Regions from separate parts of the Labrys sp. HAY1-8F genome, predicted to be linked through region 1. Evidence: riboswitches for the same ligand, from Rfam matches in the RefSeq annotation. Region 1 holds a riboswitch; each other region holds the start of a gene.
The links. Region 1 has a riboswitch for cobalamin ahead of ACR9ZN_RS13285 (aromatic ring-hydroxylating oxygenase subunit alpha). Riboswitches for the same ligand answer to the same signal wherever they lie in the genome.
Positions count from the first base shown of each region.

Region 2: another riboswitch for cobalamin. It lies ahead of ACR9ZN_RS04500 (TonB-dependent receptor plug domain-containing protein); the one in region 1 lies ahead of ACR9ZN_RS13285 (aromatic ring-hydroxylating oxygenase subunit alpha).
Region 3: another riboswitch for cobalamin. It lies ahead of ACR9ZN_RS15545 (ABC transporter substrate-binding protein); the one in region 1 lies ahead of ACR9ZN_RS13285 (aromatic ring-hydroxylating oxygenase subunit alpha).

Region 1 is NZ_JBPGWZ010000002.1:914,366-924,741, forward strand. It holds gene ACR9ZN_RS13275 (ribonucleoside-diphosphate reductase subunit alpha) at 1-2,470, shown strand, start outside; gene ACR9ZN_RS13280 (ribonucleotide-diphosphate reductase subunit beta) at 2,599-3,714, shown strand; cobalamin riboswitch at 3,967-4,172, shown strand; gene ACR9ZN_RS13285 (aromatic ring-hydroxylating oxygenase subunit alpha) at 4,290-5,534, shown strand; gene ACR9ZN_RS13290 (FAD-binding oxidoreductase) at 5,696-6,775, shown strand; gene ACR9ZN_RS13295 (hypothetical protein) at 6,777-7,082, shown strand; gene metH (methionine synthase) at 7,503-10,376, shown strand, end outside.
Region 2 is NZ_JBPGWZ010000001.1:979,181-989,705, reverse strand. It holds gene ACR9ZN_RS04520 (MFS transporter) at 1-1,099, shown strand, start outside; gene ACR9ZN_RS04515 (hypothetical protein) at 1,209-1,484, opposite strand; gene ACR9ZN_RS04510 (hypothetical protein) at 1,979-3,436, opposite strand; gene ACR9ZN_RS04505 (Ros/MucR family transcriptional regulator) at 4,455-4,919, shown strand; cobalamin riboswitch at 5,081-5,277, shown strand; gene ACR9ZN_RS04500 (TonB-dependent receptor plug domain-containing protein) at 5,390-7,336, shown strand; gene ACR9ZN_RS04495 (calcium:cation antiporter) at 7,764-8,873, opposite strand; gene sfnG (dimethylsulfone monooxygenase SfnG) at 9,339-10,451, opposite strand; gene msuE (FMN reductase) at 10,486-10,525, opposite strand, start outside.
Region 3 is NZ_JBPGWZ010000002.1:1,406,211-1,416,735, forward strand. It holds gene ACR9ZN_RS15535 (ABC transporter ATP-binding protein) at 1-248, opposite strand, end outside; gene ACR9ZN_RS15540 (FecCD family ABC transporter permease) at 245-1,267, opposite strand; gene ACR9ZN_RS15545 (ABC transporter substrate-binding protein) at 1,269-2,327, opposite strand; cobalamin riboswitch at 2,519-2,749, opposite strand; gene ACR9ZN_RS15550 (CobW family GTP-binding protein) at 2,858-3,826, opposite strand; gene recQ (DNA helicase RecQ) at 4,097-5,953, shown strand; gene ACR9ZN_RS15560 (acyl-[ACP]--phospholipid O-acyltransferase) at 6,228-9,902, shown strand; gene ACR9ZN_RS15565 (TetR/AcrR family transcriptional regulator) at 9,895-10,461, shown strand.

The DNA.
Region 1 (10,376 bases):
CCTGCGGATGAAGACGGCGGAGGGCTCCTTGTTACCGCTCGACCACGCGCGCCTCACCGCCCTGGTGCGCGAAGCCTGCGCAGGTCTTGCCGACACCGATGCAGAGACCGTGCTGAACGAGACGCAGCGCAATCTCTATGACGGCATCAGCCAGGACGAACTGGCGATCGCGCCGATCCTCGCCGCCCGCACCCTGATCGAGACCGAACCTGATTACGCCAAGGTCAGCGCCCGGCTGCTCAACGACAAGCTGCGCCGCGAGGCGCTCAGCTTCGTCGGAGGCCATCCCGACCAGGCGACGCAGGCCGAGATGGCGACCCGCTACGCCGAGTATTTCCATGACTATATCCGCGTCGGCATCGCCAACGAACTGCTCGACCCGGAGCTCGGCCGCTTCGACCTCGCCCGCCTTGCCGCTGCCCTCAAGCCCGAACGCGATCTCAAGTTCGACTATCTCGGGCTGCAGACACTTTATGACCGCTATTTCCTGCATGTGCGCGGCACGCGTTTTGAGCTGCCGCAGGCCTTTTTCATGCGCGTGGCCATGGGCCTGGCCTTGCGCGAGATCGACCGGGAGGCACGGGCGATCGAGTTCTACGATCTTCTCTCCTCCTTCGACTTCATGGCCTCGACGCCGACTTTGTTCAATTCGGGAACGCTGCGCGCCCAGCTCTCCTCCTGCTTCCTGACCACTGTGTCCGACGACCTCGAAGGTATCTTCAAGGCGGTGAAGGACAATGCGCTGCTCGCCAAATATTCCGGTGGCCTCGGCAATGACTGGAGCAATGTGCGTGGGCTCGGCGCCCATATCAAAGGCACCAATGGCGAAAGCCAGGGCGTGGTGCCCTTCCTCAAGGTCGCCAACGATACCGCAATCGCCGTCAATCAGGGCGGCAAGCGCAAGGGCGCGGTCTGCGCCTATCTGGAGACCTGGCATGTCGACATCGAGGAATTCCTCGATCTTCGCAAGAACTCCGGTGACGACCGCCGCCGCACCCATGACATGAACACCGCCAACTGGGTGCCGGATCTGTTCATGGAACGTGTGGAACAGGATGGCCCCTGGACCCTGTTCTCACCGGACGAAACGCCGGACCTGCACGACCTCTACGGTCCCGCCTTCAAGGTCGCCTATGAGGCGCATGAGGCACGCGCCGCGCGCGGCGAGCTCCGCGTCTTCAGGCAGATCCGGGCCATCGATCTCTGGCGCAAGATGCTGACCATGCTGTTCGAGACCGGGCATCCCTGGATCACCTTCAAGGACCCCTGCAACATCCGCTCGCCCCAGCGTCACGTCGGCGTGGTACATTCCTCGAACCTGTGCACCGAAATTACGCTGAACACCTCCCATGACGAGGTTGCCGTGTGCAATCTCGGCTCGGTCAACCTCGCTGCCCATGTCGACGCCGACGGCCTGATGTTCGACAAGCTCAAGGCGACGGTGACGACGGCGATGCGCATGCTCGACAACGTCATCGACATCAATTTCTACACCATTCCCGAGGCACGGCGTTCCAACCTCAAGCACCGGCCCGTCGGTCTCGGCATCATGGGCTTCCAGGATGCCCTGCAGGCCCTGCGCCTGCCCTATGCCTCCGAAGCCGCCGTGCGCTTTGCCGACGAGAGCATGGAAGCCGTGTCCTTCCATGCCATCTCGGCCTCAACAGACCTGGCGGCCGAGCGCGGTCGCTACCCCAGTTTCGATGGCTCGCTGTGGTCGCAGGGCGTCCTGCCGATCGACTCGGTCGGCCTGCTGGCCGAGACGCGCGACAACGTGGCCTTCGACACCGGCACGACCCTGCCCTGGGACGCCCTGCGCGAGCGGGTGAAGACCGTCGGCATGCGCAATTCCAACACCATGGCGATCGCGCCGACGGCGACGATCTCCAACATCTGCGGCGTGTCCCAGTCAATCGAGCCGGCCTATCAGAACCTCTTCGTGAAATCGAACATGTCGGGCGATTTCACAGTGGTGACCTCGGCCCTGGTCCACGATCTCAAGGCACGGGGCTTGTGGGACGAGGTCATGATCTCCGATCTCAAATATTTCGACGGCTCTCTCGGCCAGATCGATCGCATCCCCGAAGAGCTGAAAGCGCTTTACGCCACCGCTTTCGAGATCGACACCGCCTGGCTGATCGAAGCCGCGGCGCGCCGGCAGAAGTGGATCGACCAGGCCCAGTCGCTCAACCTCTATATCGCCAATCCCTCCGGCAAGAAGCTCGATACGCTCTACCGCCTGGCCTGGAAGCGTGGCCTGAAGACGACCTATTACCTGCGCTCGCAGTCGGCCACCCATGTCGAGAAATCGACGCTGAAGGGCACCGACGGCAAGCTCAACGCCGTCTCTGCCACGGTGCCGCAAGCGGCCGCGCCGATCCTGATCGAGACTCAGCCGGAAACACTGCAGTCGGAAGCGTGGGGCAAGGCCTGCTCCATCCACGACCCCGACTGCGAAGCGTGCCAGTGAGCCGAGAACGAGGTGCGATTTTTCCCTTTCGCGCCTTGCTTTCCAACTCTTTGTTTTGACGCGTTTTCTTAAGCGAAAAGTCTATCAACTTTTCTGGAAAACGCTCTGAGGATAAGAAAACGATGACGATGCTCGACTGGTCCGAACCCACCTCGCCCGCAGCCCAGCTTCCCCTGCCACAGAGCACGGCGGATGCGACCGGCCTCGGCGCGATCGACCGCAAGGGCGGCCGTGTCACGGTCGACGAGAAACGGATGATCAATGCCCGCGCCGACGTAAACCAGCTCCTGCCGCTCAAATACAAATGGGCCTGGGAGAAATATCTCGCCGGCTGCAACAACCATTGGATGCCGACCGAGGTATCGATGCAAGCGGACATCGCGCTGTGGAAGTCCAAGGACGGCCTGACGCAGGACGAGCGGCGCATGCTCAAGCGCAATCTCGGCTTCTTCGCCGCCTCCGAGAGCCTGGTCGCCAACAATATCGTCCTGGCGATCTACCGCCACCTCACCAACCCCGAATGCCGGCAATATTTGCTGCGCCAAGCTTTCGAGGAGGCGGTGCACACCCACACCTTCCAATATATCGTCGAGAGCCTCGGGCTCGACGAGGGCGAACTCTTCAATATGTATCGCGAGATCCCCTCGATCACCGACAAGGCGGCCTGGGCGCTCAAGCATACCCAGCATCTCGACGATCCCGATTTCAAGACCGGCACGCCGGACGCCGACCAGGCCTTCCTGCGCGATCTCGTCGCGTTCTACGTCATCTTCGAGGGCATGTGGTTCTATACCGGCTTTGCCCAGATCCTCTCGCTCGGCCGGCGCAACAAGATGGTGGGGATCGCCGAGCAGTATCAGTACATCCTGCGCGACGAGAGCATCCATCTAAACTTCGGCATCGACGTGATCAACCAGATCAAGATCGAGAACCCGCATCTGTGGACGCTGACCTTCCAAGCCGATCTCCAGCAGATGATCCGCGAAGCCGCTGAACTGGAGGCCGCCTATGGCCGGGACACCATGCCGCGCGGCTTCCTCGGCCTCAACGCGGTGTCCTGCGAACAATACATGCATTTCATCGCCAACAGGCGCTGCGCCCAGCTCGGGCTCATGCCGGTATTCCCGGACGTGGAGAACCCCTTCCCCTGGATGAGTGAGGCGATGGACCTGAAGAAGGAGAAGAACTTCTTCGAGACGCGTGTCATCGAATATCAGAACGGTGGCGCGCTGAGCTGGGATTGAAGGCACGCTTTCGAGGTCTTCGGAACAAATCGGAGGAAAGCTGGGATGGGGCATCATGACCCCTCATCCAGATTTCAGATTCCAACATCTCGAAAGGAGTGGGACAGGTTGCTCCATCATCCCCCGCCATGCGGGGAATGATGGACATTCAATGTCTCCTTCCCGACCTTCCTTCCTCAAGCTCTCGGTGACAATGTCCTGAACACACCATCATCCGTCGCATCGCCTCTAGTCGGTGCGCCGACTCGATGTATTCTAATCCTCATTCGAGGTGCCGGTTCGCCCCCAAGGCGGACTGGAGAATTTGGGAAGCCGGTCTGAATCCGGCGCTGCCCCCGCAACGGTAGAGGAGAAGATCGCGGCAGGTGCCACTGGGTCGGGAAGACCTGGGAAGGCGTCGCGATCGGGCCGGAAGGCCGCTCCTGAGCCCGGAAACCAGCCGCGAAGGAAACCGACGGACGCGGTGGGCGTTCCGGGAGGAGGTTTGGCTGCGCCTTTTCACCGGCGCGGATCGCCGAGCCGCTTTCCCATCCCGCTGCCAAGTCAACGCATTGGTTGTCACGCGGGATTTTGACATGACAGCGCATCAGGACATGTTGGGCCGCCTCCGGACCCATCAACCGGGCACCACGCTCGAGGGCAAATTCTACACAGACCCGGAGTACTTCCGGCTGGATATGGAGAACATCTGGTACCGTGAATGGCTGTTCGCGGGCCATGATTGCGAGCTCGGCAAGCCGGGCAGCTATTTCACTCTCCAGGTCGGCGACTATCCGGTGATCGTGCTGCGCTCCGGTGACGGCGCCATCCGCGCCTTTCACAATTCCTGCCGGCACCGGGGATCACGGCTCTGCGCGGCCGAGCGCGGCAGCGTCGCCAAGCTGGTCTGCCCCTATCATCAGTGGACCTACGAGCTCGACGGGCGCCTGCTGTTCGCCCGCGACATGGGCCCCGGCTTCGACGCCGCGCAATATGGGCTGAAGCCCGTGCATTGCGAGAGCGTGGCCGGCTATATCTGGATCTGCCTTGCCAAGGAGGCACCCGATTTCGAGACCTTCCGCGCCGGCGCCATGCCCTATCTGGCACCGCATGGCCTGAAAAACACCAAGGTGGCCTTCGAGAGCACCATCGTCGAAAAGGGCAATTGGAAGCTGGTGTGGGAGAACAACCGCGAGTGCTACCACTGCGCGGGTAATCATCCCGAGCTTTGCCGTACCTTCCCAGAAGCCCCGACGGTGACGGGTATCCAGGGTGCCGACAAGGATCCGCTCATCGGCCAGCATTGGCGGCGTTGCGAGGAAGCCGGCCTGCCCAGCACCTTCAGCATTTCCGGTGACGGCCAGTTCCGCATGGCCCGCATGCCGCTGCTGCGCAATGCCGCCAGCTATACGATGTCGGGCAAGCCGGCGGTGCAACGCCCCCTCAGCCCGACGATCGAAGAAGGCAATATCGGCGCCCTCCTGCTCTTCCACTATCCCACCACCTGGAACCACGCGTTGGGCGACCATGCCGTGAGCTTCCGCGTGCTTCCCATCGGGCCGAAGGAAACCCAGGTCACCACCAAATGGCTGGTGCACAAGGATGCGGTCGAAGGGGTCGACTATAATCTCGATGAACTCACCTATGTCTGGCAGATGACCAACGACCAGGACCGCCAGATCGTCGAGGAAAACCAGCTCGGCGTCTCTTCGCCCGTCTACACGCCCGGACCCTACGCCCCCGAACACGAGGGTGGCGTTATGCAGTTCGTCGAGTGGTATCGCAACGCCATGGAAGCGGCGCTGGGTAACGACGGCGTCCGCCTGCGCAGCGTGGCCTAGCGCCTTTTCACCCTCCCCTGGAGGGGGAGAGTCGGACGAAGTACGGGGTGGGCTGAGAAACACAGCAGCCGGTGAAAATCACCCCACCCCGACTCTTCGCGTCGACCCTCCCCCTCCAGGGGAGGGTGTTAGCGAAACCGACATATACAAGGGCAGACATCATGCCGATCGCTACACAAAAATTCAGGCATATCGACGAAACGCCGCCCTGGAACGATCAGAGCCAGGCGCTCGAATGCGTTTCGATCATCCATGAGGGCCGCGACGTCGCGACCTTCACCTTCCGCGCCGCCGAACAAGGCTGGTTCCGCTACGAACCGGGCCAGTTCATCACGCTCGAAATCCCGGCCGAAGCCGGGCCGGTGCTGCGCACTTATACGCTGTCGTCGAGCCCTTCCCGCCCGCTTTCTATCAGCGTCACCGCCAAGGCGCAGGCCTCCAGCATCGGCACGCGCTGGATGCTGGACAACCTCAAACCCGGCACGCGGTTGAAGGCCTACGGCCCGCTCGGCCAGTTCAGCTTCTCTCGTCATCCGGCGGAAAAATACCTCTTCATCTCGGCCGGATCCGGCATCACGCCGATGATGTCGATGACCCGTTTTGCCGAAGACCACGGCGCCGCCACCGATATCGCTTTCGTCAACTGCGCACGCCGGCCGGGCGAGATCATCTTCCGCAAGGAGTTGGAGCGCATGGCCGGACGCATGCAGCGCCTGCGCCTCGCCTGGATCGTGGAAGAGACCGAGGCCCATGAAGCCTGGACCGGCTTCCAGGGTCGGCTCAACGCTCCGGCCCTGCGCTTGATCGTACCGGATTTTCGCGAGCGCGAAGTGTTCTGCTGCGGCCCCGCGCCTTTCATGGCAGCGGTCAAGGACATGCTCGAAGCCAATGGCTACGACATGCGCCGCTATCATGAAGAGAGCTTCCAGCCGGCCGAAACTCCAATGGAGGACATCGGTGCGGACGAAGCCCTTGCCGGCGAAGCCAGCGTGGCCTTCACCAGATCCGGCATCGAGGTGCCGGCCTCCAGCCGCGAGACCATTCTCCAGCTCGCCCGCGGCGCCGGCCTCAACATTCCGACCGGTTGCACAATGGGCCTGTGCGGCACCTGCAAGGTACAATGTCTGTCGGGGGAGACCGCCATGACCCACCAGGGCGGCATCCGCGAGGAGGAAATCGCCGCCGGCCTGGTGCTGGCCTGCTGCACCCGGCCGCTCGGCCGTGTCGAGATCGAGGCTTGAGATGACGATTGCCGCGCAGAACACCGTCGACGTCGACGCCGCCATCGTGCACTCCATCCTGGAGGCTTCTCGGGACGAAGGTCCGACACTGCCAGAAGAGCGAGCCCGCACCTTGATGCTGGCCTGGATCCTCAGCCGCGAAGACGGTGCGGACCTGGCCAGGGAAGCCGTCGATCTGAAAGTCCTGCTGCTCGAGGCCTCGATCCCGGACAATCCGCTGCTGCCGCATCTGAGCAGCCTGCTCGACGAGGTGCGCGATCATGTCGGTCGGCGACGAGGCCGGCGGCGTTTGCGGGCAGATGCCTAAGCCAGCCAGATATAGCAGAGGCTAGAGGGCGGACGACACATCCATAGGCGCGGGATCAAGGCGAAAAGCGCAATAATATCCTCCCCTCGAGGGGGAGGGTCGACCCATAGTGTCGGGGTGGGGTGAACTTCTTCGCAAGAACCGCCGCTTTTGTCGGCAACGGGGCGGATAATCACCTCACCCCGGCCTTCCAGGCCGACCCTCCCCCTCCAGGGGAGGGTAAAGAATTGAGGCCTCGCTGCCTTGAGCCAGCGCCTATGGACGTCTCGTCCGCCTCTTCCCCTCCATGTATCTCACTCGCATCCCAGCATCATCAGACAGAAAACCGGCGCTTCCGGGATAGTTCACCTTGACCTCTCTTTTCTCAGCGCTATCATATAAGGATATCTTGATATCGTAATTCCGTTATAGGAGCTTGTGATGAGCGCTCCGGTCGAAGCCCTGTTCGCCGCGCCTGCCCCAACCGATCGGGGCGCGGAGATCCTCGCCGCCCTTACCGCCGCCGCGCGCGAGCGCATCCTGATCCTGGACGGCGCGATGGGCACGCAGATCCAGGGGCTCGGCTTCGAGGAGGACCATTTCCGGGGTGAGCGCTTCGTCGGCTGCGACTGCCATCTCAAGGGCAACAACGACCTTCTCACCCTCACCCAGCCTGCCGCAATCGAGGCGATTCATTACGCCTATGCCATGGCCGGCGCCGACATATTGGAGACGAACACCTTCTCCTCCACCTCGATCGCGCAGGCCGATTACGGCATGCAGGAGGCGGTCTACGATCTCAATCGCGATGGTGCGCGCCTCGCCCGCCGAGCCGCAATCAAGGCAGAGCAGCAGGACGGGCGCCGGCGCTTCGTCGCCGGCGCGCTTGGCCCAACCAATCGCACCGCCTCCATCTCGCCGGACGTCAACAATCCCGGCTATCGCGCCGTCAGCTTCGATGACCTCCGGATTGCCTATGCCGAGCAGATCCGCGGCCTCATCGACGGCGGCGCCGACATCATCCTGATCGAGACCATTTTCGACACGCTCAACGCCAAGGCCGCCATCTTCGCCTGCGAGGAAGTGTTTGGCGAAAAGGAAGTGCGCCTGCCCGTGATGATCTCGGGTACCATCACCGATCTCTCCGGCCGCACCCTCAGCGGACAGACACCGACGGCGTTCTGGCATTCGGTGCGGCATGCCCGACCCTTCACCATCGGCCTCAACTGCGCGCTCGGCGCCAATGCGATGCGGGCGCATCTCGACGAGATCTCCACGGTCGCGGATACCTTCGTCTGCGCCTATCCCAATGCCGGCCTGCCCAACGAGTTCGGCCAGTATGACGAGAGCCCAGAGGCGATGGCGGCGCAGATCGAGGGCTTTGCCCGCGACGGCCTGGTCAATATCGTCGGCGGCTGCTGCGGCTCGACGCCGGAGCATATCCGCGCCATCGCCGAAGCGGTCGGCCGGCACGCGCCGCGCCCGATTCCAGAGATCGAACCCAAGATGAAGCTGTCGGGGCTCGAGCCCTTCACGCTCGACGCGACCATCCCCTTCGTGAATGTGGGCGAGCGCACCAACGTCACCGGCTCTGCCAAGTTTCGTAAGCTCATCACCGCCGGCGACTATGCGACCGCACTCGACATCGCCCGCGACCAGGTCGCCAATGGCGCCCAGATCATCGACATCAACATGGACGAGGGCCTGATCGATTCCGAAAAGGCCATGGTCGAGTTCCTCAACCTGATCGCCGCCGAGCCGGACATCGCCCGCGTGCCGGTTATGATCGATTCCTCGAAATTCTCAATCATCGAGGCCGGCCTGAAATGCGTGCAGGGCAAACCGCTGGTCAATTCGATCTCCATGAAGGAAGGCGAGGAAGCCTTTCTTCACCATGCCCGCCTGGTGCGGGCCTACGGCGCGGCCGTGGTGGTGATGGCCTTCGACGAACAGGGACAGGCCGATACGCTGGAACGCAAGGTCGCCATCTGCAGCCGAGCCTATAAGCTCTTGACGGAGCAGGCGGGCTTCCCGCCCGAGGATATCGTCTTCGATCCCAACATCTTCGCCGTCGCCACCGGCATCGAGGAACATAACGGCTATGGCGTCGCCTTCATCGAGGCGACGCGGCAGATCAGGACCACCCTGCCCCACGCCCATATTTCGGGCGGGGTATCCAATCTCTCCTTCTCGTTCCGCGGCAATGAGCCGGTGCGAGAGGCCATGCACGCCGTGTTCCTCTACCATGCCATCCAGGCCGGCATGGACATGGGCATCGTCAATGCCGGGCAACTCGCCGTCTATGAATCCATCGATCCGGACTTGCGCGAAGCCTGCGAGGATGTCGTGCTCAACCGGCCCTCGCGCGGGGCGCTGAACCCGACCGAACGCCTGCTCGAACTGGCCGAGCGTTTCCGTGGCGCCGCCGGCAAGGAAGCCAAGGAAAAGGATCTCGCCTGGCGTGAGTGGCCGGTCGAGCAGCGCATATCCCATGCGCTCGTCAATGGCATTACCGAGTTCATCGATGCCGATACCGAGGAGGCGCGTCTTGCGGCCGCACGTCCCTTGCACGTCATTGAAGGGCCACTGATGGCCGGCATGAACGTGGTTGGCGATCTCTTCGGTGCAGGCAAGATGTTCCTGCCGCAAGTGGTGAAGTCGGCTCGTGTGATGAAGCAGGCCGTCGCCAGCCTCCTGCCCTATATGGAGGCCGAGAAGCTTGCCAATGGTGGCACTGGCGAACGCCAGAGCGCCGGCAAGATTTTGATGGCGACCGTGAAGGGCGACGTACACGACATCGGCAAGAACATCGTTGGCGTCGTGCTCGCCTGCAACAATTACGAGATCATCGATCTCGGCGTGATGGTGCCGTCGGCAAAAATCCTCGAGGTGGCGCGCCAGGAGAAGGTCGACATCATCGGGCTGTCGGGCCTGATCACACCCTCGCTCGACGAAATGGTGCATGTCGCCGCCGAGATGGAACGCGAGGGCTTCGACATCCCCCTGCTGATCGGCGGCGCCACTACCAGCCGCGTCCATACCGCCGTGAAGGTGCATCCGCGCTATGACCGTGGCCAGGCCGTCTATGTGACGGATGCGAGCCGCGCCGTCGGCGTCGTCTCCAGCCTGCTGTCCCCCGCGAACAAGGCGGGCTATGTCGAAACCGTCCAGGCCGAATACGCCAAGGTCGCGGCGGCGCATGCCCGCAGCGAGGCCGACAAGCTGCGCCTGCCGCTCGCCAAGGCCAGGGCCAACGCCCACAAGGTGGATTGGACAGGCTTCACGGCACCGAAACCATCCTTCCTGGGAACACGG
Region 2 (10,525 bases), on a different contig from region 1:
CGTCTATCCGATCCTTCAGGGCAATTTCGAACTCAGCTTCGCACAGGTCGGTTTTCTAACCTTCATCTACCAGATCACGGCATCGCTGTTTCAGCCCTTCATCGGTTACTATACCGATCGCCGGCCCATGCCATATTCCCTGCCTGTGGGCATGGCTTCATCGATGTCGGGTTTGCTGACGCTCGCCTTCGCACCCAATTATGGCGTGCTGCTGATCGGCGCTATGTTGCTCGGCCTCGGCTCCTCGATCTTCCATCCGGAATCGTCACGCATTGCTCGCCTGGCGTCCGGCGGCGCCCATGGTCTGGCGCAATCGCTGTTTCAGGTCGGCGGCAATTTCGGATCGGCGCTCGGTCCCTTGGCGGCCGCCTTCTTCGTGCTGCCTCGTGGACAGGCCGGGCTCGCCTGGTTCGCGCTCGCCGCTCTTGCCGGCATCATCATCCTGACGGCGCTGGGGCATTGGTATCAGCTCAACGGTCACGCAAAGCGGGCATCGCACAAGGCTCCCGACCATCATCCGACACTGACACGCGGTCAGGTTTCGCGGGCGATGGCCGTACTGATCGCGCTGCTTTTTTCAAAATATATCTATCTCGCCAGCTTCACGAGCTATTACATCTTCTATCTCAAGGGCAAATTCGGCTTGGCCACGCAGACGGCCCAGATCTATCAGTTCGTCTTCTTCGCGGCCGTCGCATCCGGTACCATTGCCGGCGGGCCGATCGGTGACAGGCTCGGGCGCAAAGTCGTGATCTGGGTTTCGATCCTTGGCGTGCTGCCATTCACCCTGCTGCTGCCGCATGTCGGCCTGACCGCAACCGCCGTGCTGAGCGTGATCATCGGCTTCGTGATCTCCTCAGCCTTCCCGGCGATCGTGGTCTATGGGCAGGAGCTGATGCCGGGCCGTGTGGGCATGGTATCGGGCCTGTTCTTCGGCTTCATTTTCGGGATCGGTGGCATCGGGGCAGCCGCACTCGGCACGTTAGCGGACCGGACCGGCATCGACTTCGTGTTCCAGCTCTGTGCCTTCCTGCCGGCACTCGGCATTCTCACGGTGTTGCTGCCGAACCTGCGAGGGCACGAGTCATCGCAGGCATGAGGGGCTGGCAGCGGCGCTCACTTTGCTGTGCGGCATCTGAGCCTGGAACAGAAGTTCGGGCATAAGTCCCAGGGATAGCGAGCCCACGTGCGCGAGAGCGCGCGCGGGATCACTGGTCGAAGGCTTTGACCACCGTAGATACGAAGAGGGACGTGACAAAGAGCAAGAGCACCAGTGCCCCTATACGGGCGAACAGCCGGGACGAAGCCATGAATCTGAAGCGCGAGGCGAGCCCGGCGCCGATCATGGTCCAGACGAGGCCTGCCGATGGGATGAGTACCGACAACCAGCAAAGATAGGGAAGGGCGGCCCATATCTGGCCGTCGCGCAGGTGCGGTACGATCGACAGCGTGAACAAGAGTGCCTTGGGATTGAGGAGCGTCACGAGGAAAATGTCGCGACTGCCCGATCACTGGCCAAGGCTGCATTTATTGGTGTGATTCCGGCGATAACAGCGACTGCGGCTGCTTTACGCTTCATTGTTCCTCCCTCCACTGACAATACGAAACCACACCGGCCGCAAGTCTGCTGCTTGCAGTCACAAGGCTTGTTCGGATTTCAGCGCTGTATTTATTCTTGAGTTGGCGAATTGGGACTTCTTGTTTCTGCTGCCGACATAGGGGGCCAAGAGCATTGATTGGCCACGCTAGCGTTTGCCGCGCGCAGAACATCGTCCGGTTGGACTATCGCTGTAGTTGCGATCGTCATTTTGGAAACGCCCATGGCGTGCATCCACGGCGGCATCGCTTCTCGATGCCGATCGTAAGGCCGCTAACCGCGACGGCCTGAAAAGGACGGGACACCAATACCCAGTCTGGTGTGGCACCGGCTGAAATAGCAGCCGACGCCTGACAACTCAGTGGCATGTTACGGCAGGTCTTAGATGAGCTCCATTCGATGCAGCTTTATACCAAGGCGGCGTTCGTCCGAATTGATGCCGAGCGTGTTGGGACTAATCGCGGTGTCCATGCCGATCGAAATTTCCAGTATCGAACCTGCCGGAGCCGGTGGGAGGGCAATCTGCAATTCGCACGTTTCGGCGTTTGCCAATACAATTTTCTCGGTGAGGCCGACGGGTTGTGAAGAAATAACCAGTTCCTGTGGGTGATCCGCATCCGGTACAAAGGCGCTGAGTGTCAGAACCAGTGTCGATGCCGTCCCGTCATTGCAGGCAGGTACCTGAAGAACAGCCAATATGCCGTCGCTCCAGACGCCATCCGGTTCTGTTCCGCTCCAGCCGAACACGCAATAGGGTTGGATATTCGTCGTTGCTTCGCCTCGCGAGAGCGGCGAGAGGGCAGTGGCCGTCGCGGGCGGCGGAAGCCCCCAGTTCGCCCCGAATAGACGACGCACCGGGAGACCTGGGGAAGGAAGACTTGGCGTTTGAACGGCTTGATCGAGCAGGTCCCCCCAGAAGGGAGCGCTCGAAGCCCTGCCATCGATGCGCTGAAACGGGCCAACCACGCCGGGTTCGACAAACTCCACATCGGGGTCGATCAGCCGGCTGGCGGGCTTGTCGAAATACATGGCTTCTGTCGCGACACTTGATGAAAGAGTGACGACTGCCCCAAGCCAGGGAGCCGTCATCAAGGCGTAGATGTTGTCGCGCGTAAAGCGGCTTCTGGGCAAGGCGCGATGCAGCGTCGCAAGATCGGGATTGCCAGGAGCATAGGGATGCGGCTTTAGCAGAATTTGGCGTCCGGCAGCGATCTCGTTCAATCGATGGGCAAAAGGCGTTGCGCTTTGAATGCGGCTCCCGGCAATCAGGCTGCTGTCATCGGGAACTTGTCCTGCGAACACGATTGCCTCCGGCTGGGCAGGGAGCGGCTGAATTCGGGCTCTAAGGTCTGCTGCGCCGGCAGCAATCTGTTTTGACGGAACGGATTGTTCGGCAAGCAACGTCTGGAGCACGGGATCGTTGCTGCGCATTCGCAAGAACAAATCCTCACAGAAGCGGATGGGATCAATCGAGATATCGATCAGTCTTTGTCCGTGTGCATGCAGACCACGTATGAGATTGGGAGGCATCTCGAAGCCCAGCACCAGATCAAAGGCTCGAAGCCGGGCAAGTGTCGGCATGATCAGGTTGCTGACGTCAGGGTGGGAAAAGACATGCGCCCAGCCACTTTTGTCCCGCGGCCAACCATGCCGTGCTGCGAGATCCTCGAGCAGGGTGGGGCCGCCATCCGCCAGGATCGAGACACGCTCGACCTCGACGCGAAGTGGTCGCAAAATCTGAAGGAACCGATTGTAGAACCAGTGGCCAATGACGGGATCGGCTTCCGGCATGCCGAGCACGCTGGAACGAAAAATGTCGTGGATGGTTGCTATTCTCATCGGTCTTTATTGGCCGAAAGGTGTTGCGGGAAATATAGTCGATTGGCGTAGCATTCGGTGAATTTTATCGATGCTGGAAGGTGCGGCCAATAGCAATGCAGGATAGGGATCAAGATTGGATTATCCTGGATCTTTGATCCCAGCTTTGATGGAGCATGCATATCGTCTGAAACAAGGGATGCGGTGTAGGCCAGATTCTGTATGGGAGCGCCACAACGACAGAGATGCTCGCCGACGATACAGTATCCGCTGTGTCACCATCTCGGCGCCCTGCCGGAATCATGGGATCGGTGACGCCAGCATTTTACAAGTGGAAGGCGCAATACGGCGGCATGAATGTATCGCTGGCTAGGCAGATGAAGGAATGAGAACGCAGAACTCAAACCGATGCTAGCGCATGTGATGTTCGACAATGTCGCGGAGGGATCTGGTGGGAAAGAAATGGTGACGCCCCCTGTCGCGCGGAAAGCCGTCAGCACATCCGGTCGAACCCAGGGAATGAGCGACCGGCGGGCATGTGAAGCCGTCGGTTGCGCTGCCGCCGCATGATGATCCGATGCATAACACTCGCTCCAACCACGCCACGCTTCGGGAGTGTATGCAAGTCATTGCACACGAACGCCGCCGTTTCTGCCAGGGTGCCTCTTGCGCGAGGTTGCGACCGTGGGCTTCTCCAAAGGTAGGAACGTTGCTGGCATGAACCCTGGCGGATGGGCGCGGCAGGTTGTCTGTCTTGAGGAGATTGATCTTCGTTCGAGAACGGGCCGATGTAAATCGAATGCTCTCAGACGACCCTCCTTTATCTGGATTTGTTCAAAGAGAACCGCTGGTGGCAGCAAAATCCGAGAAAACTCAAAATAGTGGTGGCGAGGACTTCGATTGTTTACGGAGCGTCCTTTACACTGGCCCACAATTGCCTGAGAATCCAAGATGGCGCAGCGATCGGGTCCACAATGCTGCGCTCATAAAGAAAAACGTCACTCACTTCGATATCAACACAACAAGAAAGTGATTGAACATGCTTGAAGAAGACACGAGTTTGCTCGACCTGACCGCCGACATCGTCTCCGCCTATGTAGCCAACAATCAGGTCGCCACAGCTTCCCTCGCGGATCTGATCCGTTCGGTGCATGGAAGCCTTACTGGTCTGAATAGTCCAAAGCCGGTTGAAGCAGACAGACCGCTGACGCCTGCCGTTCCGATCAGGAAGTCCGTCACCCCGGATCATCTGATCTGTTTGGAAGACGGTCGCAAATTCAAATCGCTGACGCGGCATCTGCGAACAGCCTATGACCTGACGCCGGTGCAGTATCGGGAAAAGTGGCGGCTACCCAGCGACTACCCCATGGTTGCACCAAACTATTCGGCTCATCGCTCTCGCCTCGCAAGGGAACTCGGCCTTGGCCAAGTGCGCCAGAAAGCCAAGAGCGAGCCACCGCCGCCTCCCGCCCCAAGCAAGGGCAGAAGGAAAAAGGCGTCATAGACGCTCGTCACCTCGGTCCAACGACGATCCCGATTCTCGCCGGCTCCAGCAGGGCCGGCGAGTACGATCCAAACCAGGTAGATGGAGCACAAGCTTTCCCTGAAATCGTCCAGGATTGCACAGGACGGGATTTCCAGTGCTTGACAGTTGCGACCCTGTCACCCTAGCGTCACGTCGACGGTTCCCCTCGGGGATAATAGGGAACGCGGAGAAGTGAGAAATCATTTCGAACCGTGGCTGCCCCCGCAACTGTAGGCGGTGAGTCCTTCGTTACATGCCACTGGGATCAGGCCCGGGAAGGCGACGAGGCGTACGACGACCCGTGAGCCAGGAGACCTGCCGTCACAATGGTCACGCGCGGTAACATTGGGCGGGGGTCCTCAATGGTGGTCGATCCACATGTCCTTATGGGACAGCGGGAGGGACTTCAATCGCAGTGACGGCCATTGGCTATCCTGCTTGAGGTCTTCATGGACTCGACTATTTCACGCCTGCAACGCGCGGTTTTGACAGCCGGCATCGTTGGGACGTCCTGCATTCTGGCGACGCATGCTCTGGCGCAGAGTACGGGAACACCGCCCGAGCCGATCGAACTGGATCCGGTCTATGTCAATTCTGCCACGCTGACGCTGACACCTGCCAGTCAGATAGGCAGTTCGGTCACGGTAATCACGGCAGATGACATCGCCAAACAGCAACGGCGCACCGTCAACGACGTACTGAGCGCCGTGCCCGGCCTCAATCTCGTGCAGTCAGGCGGCCCGGGCACCCAGACCTCCATCTTCATGCGCGGAACCAATTCCAACCATGTCAAGGTGCTCATCGACGGCATCGATGTTTCCAATCCTGCCGTTCCCAATGCTGCCGCCGATCTTGGCCAATTGCTGACCGGTGACATTGAGCGCATCGAAATTCTGCGTGGACCGCAAGGCGGACTCTATGGCGCCGACGCCATCGGAGGCGTCATCTCGATCACCATGAAGAAAGGCTCAGGCGCCCCCAAGCTGACGGCCAGTGTCGAAGGCGGATCACATGGCACGTTCAATCAACGCGCGGGAGTGAGCGGCTCGGCTTCGATTTTCAACTACACCTTCGGTATCGAGCATTTTCGTTCGACGGACACACCGGTCACGCCCTGGGAACTTCTCGTATCCGGCACCGTCGCGCGCCCCAACTACTATGACAATTACACCTATTCCGGCCGGGTCGGTGCCGATCTGACGGATAATTTCTCCGTCAACGTCATTGCCCGCTACACCAACTCCAAGCTCGGTTTCACCAGCGACGGCTATGGAGCGTGCTTTTGCGCGCCCAACCCTTCACGCACCTGGCTGTCGAACCATCAATTGTTCACGCGTGCCGAGGGTATCTGGCATTCGCTCGATAATCGCTACCGAACCATATTCGGCGTTTCCTACAGCAATCTATGGAGCCGGAACGTCTATCCGCCGGTGACCTTCACGGCGCCGAGCGCGGCAACCGGCGAACGGCTGAAGTTTGACCTGAGGCAGGAGATTGCCCTCAGCGACAATTACAAGGTGCTGCTCGGCGTCGAGCACGAGCGCTTCAGCCTGGATCTGGGAAATCTCAAGGCTTCGGATGTCGACAACGCAGCCTATGCCCAGGTGGAAGCAAACCTCTTCAAGGGCTTCACCGTGGCGTCCAACATTCGCTATGACCATTACGATAGTTTCGGCGGTCACTTCACCTATCGCATCGCCCCGACCTACACCTTCGATCAGACCGGAACCCAACTGAAGGCCAGCGTCGGCACGGGCTTCAAGGCACCGACCTTGAGCCAGCTCTATCAGAGTTTTCCAGCCTTTGGTTTCTACGCCAATCCCGACCTCAAGCCGGAAGAGAGCACCGGCTATGATGTCGGTTTCGAACAGCCCTTGTTCGATGGCGAGGTTCGGGTTGGATCGATGTATTTTTACAACAAGATCAAGAACCTCATCATGGCCAATGCCGATTTCACCACCAATATCAACATCGGCAGGGCCGAAACGCATGGCAACGAGTCCTTCATCGCCTGGAAGGTGAACGATCAGCTCGATCTGAGGGCGGACTACACCTTCACCATCGCCAAGGACGAGGACGAGAACCAGGAATTGCTGAGGCGACCGCGGCACAAGGTCAGCCTGCAGGCGAACTGGTCGCCGATCGACCAGCTCCACCTCTCCGCCACGTTGCTCTTCGTCGGTTCCTGGGTCGATGGTAACCGTGATTTCTCGATCCGACGCATGCGAACTCCCAGCTACACGACGGTGAACCTCGCCGCCGACTATGATCTGAACGACAAGATCAATCTCTACACGCGCGTCGATAACCTGTTCGACCGTCGCTATCAGGAACCAATTGGTTTTCTTCAGCCGGGCCTCGGGGTCTATGGCGGTGTTCGGGTGCGGGCGTTTTGATGCCCCGATCTCGGGGTCTCGACCAGAGCAGCGCCCACCTTCTGGTGGCCTGCCTGGTCCTCGCGATGTCTGGTATCGGACAAGCCAGCGCCGAGACTCCGGTGTCTGCGTCTCCACCACCCAAACGCGTCGTCTCCATCAACACGTGTACGGATGAACTTCTGCTGCTGCATCGTGTGGGCATGAATGTCGCTGAGTCCGATGTCCTGCAGGGTCTCGAGGGCGTGCGCGGACAGATCCGCCAGGTCGCCAGGCTCGTCGGAGAGCCGGACAGGGGAGAAGCTATCATCCGTGAGATGGACAGGCGCCTGGAGGCCTTATTTCGTCATGACAGAAGAGGAGCGCTTCCGCCACGACTGCAGATATGCTCGCCATCGCCTGGCCGTTGGCGGGTCGGCTTGTGCAAGAGACAGGCGGGCCATGCCTCTTACGGGCTGAAGACCAGAACCAGGAAGACGAAGAACACGCCAAGATGCACCGCGCCCTCAAGCATCGTCGTTCTGGTGCCTGTGAAGGTGAGCGTCGAAAGCACCAGCGTCATCGCCAGCAATATCATGTTGGTCGCTGAAAGCCCGAGCACCACATTCTGTCCGGTCAGGAGACCGATCACGAGGATGGCCGGCACGGTGAGGCCCAGAGTCGAGGCCGCCGCACCGAGACATAGATTGATGGCCCGCTGTAGCTGATTGGCCGTAATGGCCCGCAAAGCCGTGATGCATTCGGGTGTAAACACGATCATGGCGATCAGAATGCCGCCGAGCGCTGTCGGGGCGCCCAGGCGGGCGATGCCGAAGTCGAGCACTTTTGCCAGGCTTTTCGCCAGCAGAACGATCGGCAGGATGTTCAGCAAAAGCAGGAGAAGATGGGGCACGATCGGGCCGTCGTCGGCTGCCTCCTCGATCCCCGTGTCCTCCTCTTGTACTGGAGCGGTTTCCGCAGACGGCTCGCGGTAGAACTCGGCGTGGCGGCCGGTCTGAAGCACCAGGAAGGCGCCATAGAGCATGAGCGTGAAGATCGAGAAACTGATCGCCTGGAAGCGCGTCAGGGAGCCGTCGCTGACGGAGGTGGTGAAATTCGGCAAGATCAGGGGGATGACGGCCAGCGGAATGATGATCGCAAGATAGGATGCCGCGCCCTTCAGATTGTAGCGCTGGGCGAAATGCTTCATGCCCCCGAGTAGAAGACCAAGCCCGACTACCCCGTTGAGAACGATCATCAGCACCGCGAACATCGTGTCGCGCCCGAGGGTCGGGGCTCCTTTGGCGCCCAGCATCACGGCGGAGATCAGCGCGACCTCGATGATGACGATCGCGAGCGTTAGGATCAATGTGCCGTAGGGCTCGCCGAGACGATGTGCCAGCACCTCCGCCTCGTGCACGACGCCGAAGGCGGTCCACATGATCACAGCCAGGAGCCACAGGAAGACCGCCACTGCGACAAGTGGCGTGTCGAGGTGACCCAAAAGCGGGTCCGCCAGGAAATGGAAAGCGGCGACGCTGGCCCATGCGGTGACGAGGCGGAGAATCAGGATCGGCATGAAGGGGAGACCTCGGATGTCCAACGGGATGTCGGAGAATGGCCCGTCAATCGCTCCACGGCAAATCGAGCCTGAAGCGTTTTGCGATCAGACGAGGATACTGGAATTGCAACGAGGCATCGAAAACGGGGCTGGAGGGGAAGCGCTGCTCATGGTTCTTCTGAGATGCATCCCGGCAAGCATTTCGTTCTTCTGCTCTCAGGATTGGGAGGCATTGTCCCGCCGATGGAACAGGTAGCGGCAGATGTCGAGGATAGGCTTCCTATCTTCAAGTTTCGTAATGTGCAGGCGCAAGGTCACGTCTACGGCTGCTGTCCCGCCTATAGATGACGTTGATGTGCGAATTCCTGCCTGCGCCGTTAAGCCCGATGATGGCAAATATCTCAGGGGGGCGGACAAGCAGGCTTACCTGCGCGAGCGTCGTGACGCCGCCGAAGGAGAGGCTGCCAGCCGCGGGCTGATGAACTATTCGGCCGCGACAGCCAGCGACCGCTCGGCTTCCAGCTCACGCACCAGCGGGATGATGTGCCTGCCGAAATATTCCACCTCTTCCTGGAAGTGCAGGAAGCCCAGGAGAATAAGGTCAGCGCCCGCATCCTTGAGGGCGATGACGCGCTCGGCGATCTGTTGCGGCGTGCCGATCAGATTGGAACGGAAGCCGTCATTATACTGCACGAGGTCCTCGAAGGAGGACTTGGCCCAATTGCCTTCGCCTTCGGGCGAGGCCTTGCCGGCGTTTTTCACCTCATGGGCGAAGCCGTGCACGGCATCAGGATTGGCCTTGGCGATGATTTCGGCCAGGACGGATTTGGCTTCCTCCTCCGTCTGTCTGGCAATGGCGAAGGCGTTGACGCCGACCTTGACGGAATGGCCATTCGCGGCCGCCTTGGCGCGAATGTCGTCAACCTGCTTCTTGATTTCGGCGGGCGTGTTGCCGTTGGTAAAATACCAGTCGGAGACCCTGGCCGCCATATCACGAGCCGCCCGCGAGGAGCCGCCCTGGAAGATTTCCGGCTGGGGATCGATCGGCTTGGGCTTGAGATTGTAGTCGGTGAAACGGTAGAAATCGCCCCGGAAAGTGAAGTTCTCCTGGGTCCAGATTCCGCGCAAGGCGCGGATGAATTCTTCCGAACGGCGATAGCGTTCGTCATGGTCAAGCCAGGGTTCGCCTATGGCCGTGAACTCGCCTCGGAACCAGCCGCTCACCACGTTCACCGCGACGCGGCCGCCATAGATATTGTTGATCGTCGCAATCTGCTTGGCGGCGACGGCCGGATTCCACGGCCCCGGCAGGAGAGCTACAATCACCTTCAGGCGCTCGGTCGAGGCGATCAGGGCCTGGCTGAAGGTCACGGGCTCGTGCTGGTTGTCGGCGCCGTAGCCCGCCGTGAAGCGAATCTGGCTGAGCGCGTAGTCGAAGCCGTTGTTTTCGGCGATCTGGGCAAGCTTGCGATTGTAATCGATGTCCCAGCTCGTGCGCTGCTCGATATTGCTGATCACGAGTCCGCCAGACACATTGGGAACCCAATAGGCAAATTTCAGTGGTTCACGCTCGCGTGGCAAAGGGTTGGACGACATTGGCTTATCCTGGATCTGGGAGGGGCGGAGAGGTTCAGGCATTGACCGAAAGACGGATCGGGGCAGGGCGCGAG
Region 3 (10,525 bases), 490 kb from region 1:
TGCTCGACCAGAGCGATCCGGCGCGCGATTTCGCGGCGAGCCAAGGCGTGGAGTGGCTGGCCCGACAGCAACACCTCGCCGCCCTGCGGGCGGCGGATACCGGCCAGCAGGGACATCAGGCTGGTCTTGCCCGAGCCATTCGGGCCGATGATGCCGAGCAACTCGCCCGGACGAACCTCCAGCGATACACCCTGCAGGATCGAGGCCCCGCCCGCCGACCAGGACAGATTGCGTGCCGACAGGCTCATGCCGTCGCCTTTCTCTGGCTGAGGATGAGAGCGAAGGCCGGCGCGCCGACAAGGGCCGTGATCACCCCGATCGGCAGGACCTGGCCGGGGATGATGATTCGGGACAGAATGTCCGCGACGATCATGAAGACGGCGCCGATCAGGGCGCTGGCCGGCAACAATCGCCCATTGCGCACGCCCACCACCATCCGCGCGGCGTGCGGAATCACCAGACCGACGAAGCCGATCGATCCGACGATGCTGACCATCACCGCCGTCATCATCGCCGCGACGCCGACGAGCACGACATAAGCGCGCCGGACGGAAATGCCGAGGGATGCCGCCGATTCCGTGCCGAAGGTGAAGGCATCAAGCGCGCGAGCGTGCCAGAGGCAGACCAGCAGCCCCACGGCCGTGATCGGCAGGGCCAGCCAGACATCCGGCCAGCGCACGCCCGAAAGATTGCCCAGCAGCCAGAACATGATGCCCCGCGCCTGTTCGGCATTGGCCGCCTTGGTGACGATGAAGGAGGTCAGGGCATTGAAAAGCTGAGACCCAGCCACGCCGGCGAGGATCACCGCGCCGGTTCCGCGCCCCGATCGCATCGCCAGCAAGGCGACGAAACCGAAGGCCACCAGCGCACCGAGAAAGGCGCCGGCCGGCAGGCTCAAAAATCCTGCGCCGAGGCCGAGAATGGCGACCCCAACTGCCCCCGTCGATGCCCCGGCCGAGATGCCGAGCACATAGGGATCGGCCAGGACATTGCGCAGCAGCGACTGCAGCACGACACCCGACAGCGCCAGGGCCGCGCCGCAGCAGGCCGCGACGACGGCGCGGCTCAGCCTGTAGTTCCACACGATGCCTTCATCGATGCGATCGAGAATGTAGCCGGCCCCCCACAGGCGGTTGGCCGCCGTCTTGGCCACCACCTCCATCGGGATGGCCGTCTCGCCGATGGCGGCGCCCAGCCAGAGCGCCAACACCAGCACGGCCAGCGCCAGCATGCCGATTGCCAGCAATCGCGTGACAGCGCGGTTCATCTCAACGCTTCAGGCCGAAACGCTGGATGGCATTGGCGAGCATCTCGATGCCGTCGACGACACGCACGCTCGGCTGCATGGCCTGGACGTCCATTTCCACGACATGGCCCTGCTTGACGGCCGGCATCAGGCTCGCCACCGGATCGGTCTTGAGGAAATTGAGCTTCACGGCGATGTCGTCGGCGGGATAGCGGCGACGGTCCATCCTGCCGGCGACGATGATGGTGGGATCGGCCTTGGCGACGGTCTCCCAACCGACGCTCGGCCATTCCTCCTCGCTTTCCACGATGTTCCGGACAGCCAGGACGGACATGATGTAGCCTGGGACGCTGTTCTTGCCGGCCATATAGGGATCGACATCGACCTTGGCGCTCGAAAACCAGAAGGCAGCCGAGACCTTGCCATCGCCGGCGGCGATCTTGCGGCGGGCAGCTTCCTCGCGTGCCTTCAGGTCCGCGATGACCTTCGAGCCGCGCTCCTGCACGTCGAAGATCTCGGCGAGTTCCCTGATCTCCTGATAGACCAGATCCATGGTGAAAAGGGTGCCGCGGGTGCCGTCGCCACCGCTGGAATTGTCCTTGCCGACGCAATCAGCGGGCGAAACATAGGTCTGGACACCTAGTTCCTCGAACTGCTCGGGCTTGCCGACGATGCCACTGGGGCCGACATGCCACTGGAACTGGGCGGTCACGAGGTCGGGTTTCTTGGCGATTACGCTTTCGAAGCTCGGATCATTGTCGGCCAGGCGCGGAATCTTGACGTTGGCCTCTTCATAGCCCGGCAGAACCGGGCCGAACCAGACGGCCGTCCCCACCACCTTGTCGGCAAGACCGAGAAGGTAGAGAACCTCCGTACCGCTCTGACCGACGGAGACAGTGCGCTGCGGAGCATGGTCGAAGGTGACGGTGCGTCCGCAATTGGTGATCTTGAGCGGATATTTGGTCGCCTGGGCGGCGGCTGGATCGATGCTCAGCGTCAGGCTGAAGCCGGCCGCAAGCATGACGGCGAAGCTCGACCAGCAGGCCTTGCTCCAGCGGGCCCTTGTCTTGGGAAAAGTCATGACGTTCTCTCGGTTCGCGATAGGAAGATGGCGCTGTTCGGCGCAGGGCCGAAAACGGGAAACGCCCTCAGGCCAAGCTATGGCAGAGGGTCTGATGGCGCGAAGCGGAGGGAACAGGTGGGCGACGGCCCGAGATGGCGGGAAGAAACGTCACATTGTCTCCTGTTCCGGGCATCCCCGCCCGTGACATGGGATTGATCGAGATGACGGCAGGTTTCCTGGCTCACGGATATCGGCCTTGCCTCTGCCTTCCCATGGGGTCACCCACAGTGGCATGGCGCTTTTGGCGCCACGAGGATGCTCGGCAATCCGCCTACAGTTGCGGGGGCAGCCACGGCATGGGCTTCGAGAAAGCCGGACCGTGTTCCCTATTACTCCCATCGGGCTCGCACCCGACGGGAACCGTCAGTGCCACAGTTACCGGGGTGTCCCGATCGCGGTCAAGCGAATATGCAAAGCGGGTGGCGGCCGATGGCGAGCCCTGTTTTCCCGCCTCAGCACGCGCCTTCCCTCACCTGGAGCAAAACGCTTTAGGCCCGACAGGCCAGGAACCCCTGTTCGATCACGTCTTTCGGCAGATTACGCCCGATGAACACCAAACGGCTCCTGCGCTCCTCTTCCGGCTTCCAGGGGCGCTGATGATCGCCCTCGATCAGCATATGCACACCCTGCACCACGAAGCGCTGGGGATCGCCGTCGAAGGCGATGATGCCTTTCAGCCGAAGCATGTCGGTGCCGAATTGCTGCACGATCATGTTCAGCCAGGGCATGAACTTGCCGGGGTCGAGCGGCTCGCGGGCAACGAGGGCGAAGCTGCCGACATGGTCGTCATGCTCATGGTCATGGAATCCTGCAAGAAAATCGGGTTCGGCTTCCAGGATGCGGTCGAGGTCGAAGGCACCGCGATCCAGCACCTTGTCGAGCGCGATATCGCAGCGGCGTGTCTCGTGGAGGGTAGCGGTGGGATTGATGCGGCGGATCCGCTTCACCACCCGTTCGAGTTCCCTGGCCGTGACCAGATCGGTCTTGTTGAGGAGGATCGTATCGGCAAAGGCGAGCTGCTCCTGGGCCTCATGCGCTGTCTCGATTTCGCCAAGCAGATGCCTGGCGTCGACCACGGTGACGATCGAATCGAGCCTGGTCTTGGCGCGCACATCGTCGTCGACGAAGAAAGTCTGGGCGACCGGCGCGGGATCGGCCAGCCCGGTCGTCTCGATCAGGATGGCATCGAAGCGGTCGCGCCGGCGCATCAGACCCTCGATGATGCGGATAAGATCGCCGCGCACCGTGCAGCAAATGCAACCATTGTTCATCTCGAAGATCTCCTCGTCGGTATCGACGACGAGATCATTGTCGATGCCGACTTCGCCGAACTCGTTGACGATGACAGCATATTTCCTGCCGTGGCTCTCGGTCAGGATGCGGTTGAGAAGCGTGGTCTTGCCTGCTCCGAGATAGCCAGTGAGGACGGTGACGGGTGTCTGCGGCGCGGGCTGCATGATGTCGGAATTCCTTGATCCGTTGCGAGCGCCCCCGGACATGACGATGCCGCGGGCGCCAGAATGGGCTTCATTTGTATGAAACGTTATAACATAACTATCTCTATCTCGGCAGACCGTCAACGGTGTTGCGGGTGTAACCCGCCTTCTGGCCGAAGGGCACATTGCCGGCATTCGCGACCGCGACCGCTCCACGGCAATTGCCTGTCAGCGTGGGAAATTGACGCGGGAGATTTTCGAATCATGGCCCCTGTCGGGTAAGTGTCCATGATGTCCCTGGAATGGAATCAGGCTCCAAAGGTGCATCCTGCAGGCATGACCCGCTCTTCTCCTCAAGATCCTCTCTCCGTCCTCAACGCCATATTCGGCTACAGCGCCTTTCGCGGCCAGCAGGAGGCGGTGGTGCGCCATGTCACCGAGGGCGGCGATGCGGTGGTGCTGTTCCCGACCGGGGCCGGCAAGTCGCTGTGCTACCAGATCCCGGCTTTGTGCCGGCGCGGCGTCGGCATCGTGGTCTCGCCGCTGATCGCCCTGATGCGCGACCAGGTCGAGGCGCTCAAACAGGCTGGCGTGCGCGCGGCGGCGCTCAATTCCTCGCTGTCGCGCGAGGAAGCCTACAAGGTCCGCCGCTCCCTGATGGACGGCAAGCTCGACCTGCTCTACGTCGCCCCCGAGCGTGTGGCGACACAGGGTTTCCAGTCGCTGATCGCCGATGCCGACATCGCGCTCTTCGCCATCGACGAGGCCCATTGCGTCAGCCAATGGGGTCACGACTTCCGGCCCGAATATCGCGAACTCGGCGGCCTCGCCGCTTCCTTCCCCGGTGTGCCCCGCATCGCCCTCACTGCCACGGCCGACCCGGTCACTCGCGCCGACATCATCGAGCGGCTCGGTCTCAACGAGGCCGAGGTCTTCGCCACCAGCTTCGACCGGCCCAACATCAGCTACGCCATCGTCGAGCGTGACAACGCCCGCCGGCAATTGCTGGCCTTCCTGGCTGCGCACAAGGGCAATAGCGGTATCGTCTACTGCCTATCGCGCGCCAAGGTCGAGGAAACGGCGCAATGGCTGAACGAGCAGGGTATCCGCGCTTTACCCTATCATGCGGGCCTGGAAGTGGCTGTTCGTAGCGCCAACCAGGACGCCTTCCTGGAGGAGGAAGATCTCTGCCTGGTCGCTACGGTTGCCTTCGGCATGGGCATCGACAAGCCTGATGTACGCTATGTCGCCCATCTCGATATCCCGGCCTCGGTGGAAGCCTATTACCAGGAGACGGGCCGCGCGGGGCGCGATGGCCTACCCTCGGATGCCTGGATGAGCTACGGCATGGCCGATGTGGTACAGCGCCGCCGCATGATCCAGGAGGGCAATGCGCCGGAGACGGTGAAGCGGGTCGAACTCGGCAAGCTCAACGCCCTGCTCGGCATCTGCGAAACCGCCGAATGCCGGCGCAAGGCCATCCTCGCTCATTTCGGCGAGACCCATCCCGGCCGTTGCGGCAATTGCGATACCTGCCTTTCGCCGGTCGAGAGCTGGGACGGCACCGATGCCGCGGTCAAGGCGATGGCCGCTATCTACCGCACCGGTCAGATGTTCGGCGCCGCCCATATCATCGACGTGCTCACCGGCAAGGTCACGGAGAAAGTCCAGCGCTTCGGCCACGACAACCAGCCTGTCTTCGGGGCCGGCAAGGACATCGAGGCGCGTACCTGGCAATCTGTGCTGCGCCAGCTCACCGCCGCCGGCCTCGTCAATGTCAACCACGAGGCTCATGGCGCCCTGATCCTCGCCGAAGAGGCCCGGGCCGTGTTCAAGGGCGAGCGGCAAATCGTCTTCCGCCGCGACCGGCCACGCAAGAGCACCGAGGCAAAACGCGCTCGGCGGGGTGAGGTCGAGATGTCGGAACGCGACGGCGCCCTGTTCGCCGCCCTTCGCACCGAGCGCAGTCGACTCGCCCGCGAGCAAAGCGTGCCGCCCTACATGATCTTTGCCGACACCACATTGCGCGCCATGGCGAGCGAGCGCCCCGGCACCCTGCCCGAATTTCTGGCCCTACCGGGCGTGGGGCAGGCGAAGCTGGAGCGCTACGGCGAACTCTTCCTGGAAGTCGTCAGGCGCGAAGGCTAAAGCGTTTTGCGAAGAGACGGGATCACCAAGAATTGCAAAGACGCGTCGAAACAAAGAGTTAGAGGAAATAAGCGTTCACACTTGAACGCGTTTTGCTCTAGGATGGCCACGCGATACCGATGGCTCCAGCCATTGTGCAGCGGCGCACATGCCGGACCTGCGCCAACCTCCCCCGCCTTGACGCCGTTTACCATACATTTTAAGTTAGTGAACGAACGCTAACTTAAATGCGATTCTCCCGCGCCCGGTACGCGCCCATCCAGGAACCACGCCGATGCTCGCATCGCTGATGTCCGCCCGCCGCTTCTGGCCCCTGTTCTGGAGCCAGTTCTTCAGCGCCTTCAACGACAATTTCATCAAACAGGCCCTGATCGTCCTGGCTGTCTACGGCATCGCCCAGACGGCGCCGATGGAAGGCAGCAACAGCCTGGTTTCCCTGGCAAGCGCCCTGCTGGTCGCACCGGGGCTGATCCTGTCCGGTCTGGCGGGCCAGATGGCCGACCGCTACGACAAGGCCGTCGTGGCGCAACGCATCAAGCTGGTCGAGATTGTCATCATTGCCATCGCTGCTGTCGGCTTCGCGATGCATTCGGTTCCCGTGCTGCTCTTCAGCATGTTGGCGATGGGGGTCCTGGGAACCCTGTTCACTCCAGTCAAATACGGCATCCTGCCCGACCATCTCGCGCCTGAAGAACTGCCGGCCGGCAATGGCCTGATCGAAGCCGGTACCTTTCTTTCGATCCTGATCGGCACACTCGGTGCCAATATCGTCGCACCCGATCTGCCCAGCCCGCTGGTAGCCGGCGTCATGATCGTGATCGCCGTGGCGTGCTGGTGGTTCGCTCGCGCAATTCCACCGACGGGACAAGCGGCGCCGGACCTCAAGGTCGATTGGAATGTCGTGCGTTCCAGCTACCAGTTGGTCCGCCTGGTCGCAGCCGACCGTAAGCTCCTGATCGGATCGCTCGCCGTAGCCTGGTTCTGGCTGATCGGCATTGTCATCCTATCCCTGACGACATCGCTCGCCCATGATGTCATCGGCGGCGACAATACGGTGAACTCGCTGTTCTTCACCGCTTTCTCGATTGGCATCGCCCTCGGTTCGATCCTGGCGGCCCGCCTCGCCGCCGGCCGCATCATCCTGCTGCTCTCGCCGATCGGTTGCATCCTGATGGGCGTGTTCTGCCTTGTCGTAGCGGTGATCGCCTTCGCGACCACGCGCTCCGAAGTGCCATTGGGCGTCATGAGCTACCTTGCCAGCGCCAACGGCATTCAGACCACGCTCGTGCTGATCCTGACTGCCGTCGCAGCAGGTCTGTTCATCGTTCCCGCCTACGCCGCCGTACAGCACTGGGCTCCCAAGGATGAACGGGCCCGCGTCATCGCCGGCGGCAACGTGATCACCGCCATATTCATGGTCGCAGGCGCCGGTGGCCTCTCCCTGCTGCAATCCCAATTCGGCCTGACCACGCCGGTCGCGTTTCTGGGCATCGCCATCCTCAACATCATCGCCGGCATCGTCCTGCTCTACGTCCTGCCGATGAGCCGCTTCCGTGACCTCATCCTGCTGCTCTACCGGCTGATCTATCGCCTCGAGGTCAAGGGCATCGAGAACCTGGAGACGCCGACACCCCATCGCATCATCGCGATCAATCATGTCAGCTTTCTCGATGCCGGCCTGGTCCTGGCCCTGCTTGACAAGGACCCGGTGTTCGCCATCGATCACACAATCGCCAAGGCCTGGTGGGTCAAGCCCTTCCTGAAGATCTGCCGGGCCTATCCGCTCGACCCCACCAAGCCGATGGCGACGCGCGGGCTGATCAATGCTGTAAAGGCCGGCGAAACCCTGGTGATCTTCCCCGAGGGGCGGCTCACCGTCACCGGCGCCTTGATGAAGGTCTATGACGGTGCCGGCCTGATCGCCGACAAGTCGCATGCCGACATCGTGCCCATGCGTATCGACGGCCTGGAGCGCACGCCCTTTACCAGGCTCGACGCCAACAAGGTCTCGCGCCGCTGGTTCCCGAAGGTGACGGTGACCTTCACCGAGCCGACACGCCTCACGATCGACGAGACCCTGCGCGGCAAGAAACGCCGCCAGGCCGCCGGCGCCGCCCTCTACGACGTGATGTCGGACCTCATCTACAAGACGAGTTCCGTCGACACCGATCTCTTCCGCGCTTTGGTGGCGGCTGCCGACAAATATGGCCGCAAGCGGGTGGTGCTGGAGGATCCGGTCAGCGGCAGCCTCACCTATAAGCGCCTGCTCATCGGCATCAACGTCCTCGGACGCAAGTTCGAAGCCTTCACAGCGCCTGGCGAACATGTCGGCGTGCTCCTGCCCAACGCCAATGCCGTCGCCGTCACCTTCTTCGCCCTGCAGTCGATCGGTCGCCTTCCGGCCATGCTGAACTTCTCGGCCGGCCAGGCCAACCTGATCTCGGCCTGCAAGACCGCGCAGGTGAAGACGGTGCTATCGTCCCGCGCCTTCGTGGAGAAGGGCCGGCTCGGTGACGTCGTGGCCGCGATGGAGGCGCATGTCCGCTTCGTCTGGCTGGAGGATGTGCGCGCCGAAGTCGGCACCGCCGACAAGCTGAGGGGCCTCCTCGGCGCCGGACGGGCCCATGCCAAGCCCGCGCCGGACGCCCCTGCCGCCGTCCTGTTCACCTCGGGTTCGGAGGGGGCACCAAAGGGCGTGGTGCTGTCGCACCGCAACATTCTCTCCAACATCGCGCAGGTCGGCGCCCGCATCGATTTCGGCCCCGGCGACATCGTCTTCAACGTACTGCCGGTGTTCCATTCCTTCGGCCTGACCGGCGGCATGATCCTGCCGCTCGTCAACGGCGTCAGGCTCTATCTCTACCCAACACCGCTGCACTATCGCATCATTCCCGAGTTGATCTACGGCACCAACGCCACCGCCCTGTTCGGCACCGACACCTTCCTCGCCGGCTATGCCAAGATGGCCAACCCCTACGACTTCCGCTCGCTGCGCTATGTCGTGGCCGGCGCTGAGCCGGTGAAAGTGGAGACGCGGCGGGCCTATAACGAGAAGTTCGGTCTGCGCATCCTGGAGGGCTATGGCGTCACCGAGACCTCGCCGGTGCTGGCGCTGAACACGCCGATGTTCAACAAGAACGGCACCGTCGGCCGGGCACTACCCGACATGGAGACGCGGCTGGAGGAAATCCCGGGCATCGAGGAAGGCGGGCGCCTGCATGTGCGCGGCCCCAATGTGATGCTGGGCTATCTCAAGGCCGATCAGCCAGGCGAGATCACCGCGCCCGAGGAAGGCTGGTACGACACCGGCGACATCGTCACCATCGACCCGCAGGGCTTCATCGCCATCAAGGGCCGCGCCAAGCGCTTCGCCAAGATCGGCGGCGAGATGGTTTCGCTCGCCGCGGTCGAGTCGATGCTCGCCGATCTGTGGCCGGAGAGCCCGGTCGCCGTGCTGGCGACCCCCGATCCGCGCAAGGGCGAGCGGCTGGTGCTGATCACGCCGCACAAGCAGGCCAACCGCGCCGATGTGATCGCGCATCTGCGCTACAAGCACGCCGCCGAATTGATGATCCCCTCGGAGATCATGATCATCGATGCCATGCCGGTGATGGGCACCGGCAAGACCGACTATGTCGGCCTTAACAAGATGCTGAAGGAGCGCCAGGCCAATGCCAGTGCGGGCACCGGCGAGGCCAAGGTCACCCCCCCTGCTCCGCTGCCGGGCTTGCCCGATTCGTCCAAACCTGCCGAGATTCTGCCCGCCGCGCCTTCATCTGCGCAGGGCAATGGCACCGAGCCTGACTCTCACCGCCCACAGCCCGCTCCGCTCGCCGCCCCGGCTCGTCCTGCCGCCGATTCCAAGACCCTCGCGGACAAGGCAGTCGAATCGGAAGCACCGGTTCCGGCCAAGGCCATCCAGGATGGAACGGGCGAGAACCATGCGTGACGGATCGAAGACCCGCGCCAAGATCGTGACGGAGGCCCTGCGCCTGTTCGCCGATAAAGGGGTGTCAGGGACCTCCATCCGCGATATCGCCGGCGCCGTCGGCGTGGCGGAGGCAGCTCTCTACCGCCATTTCGCCTCCAAGGACGCCCTGTCACGCTCCCTGTTCCTCGATGGCTATGCCAGGCTTGCGGCCGATATCCTCGCCGCCGACCAGGCCCATCCTCGGTTCGATGCCAAGATCATGCGGATCGTCGAGGTCTTCTGCGAACTTTTCGACGAGGATCGGGCCCTGTTCACCTTCCTGCTGCTCTCCCAGCACACCCATCTGGCCGAAGTGCCCGATGAAACCGACAAGAACGTCGTCGAGGCCGTGCGCTCGATTTTTGCCGGAGCCATGCAACGCAAGGACATTCCCCAGCGGGACGCCGACCTCTTGACCGCGATGGCGCTGGGCATCGTCGCCCAGCCCGCCATCTTCACCATCTATGGTCGTCTCCAAGGCCCGCTGCGCAATCGCGCTCCGGACATGGCGAAGGCCATTCTCGCACTGATGGGTTGAAAGAGGCGTTCGCGGGAATGCTCCTTCGCAAGAAACAGTGCTGCCGCAAGACAAGAACTGCCAG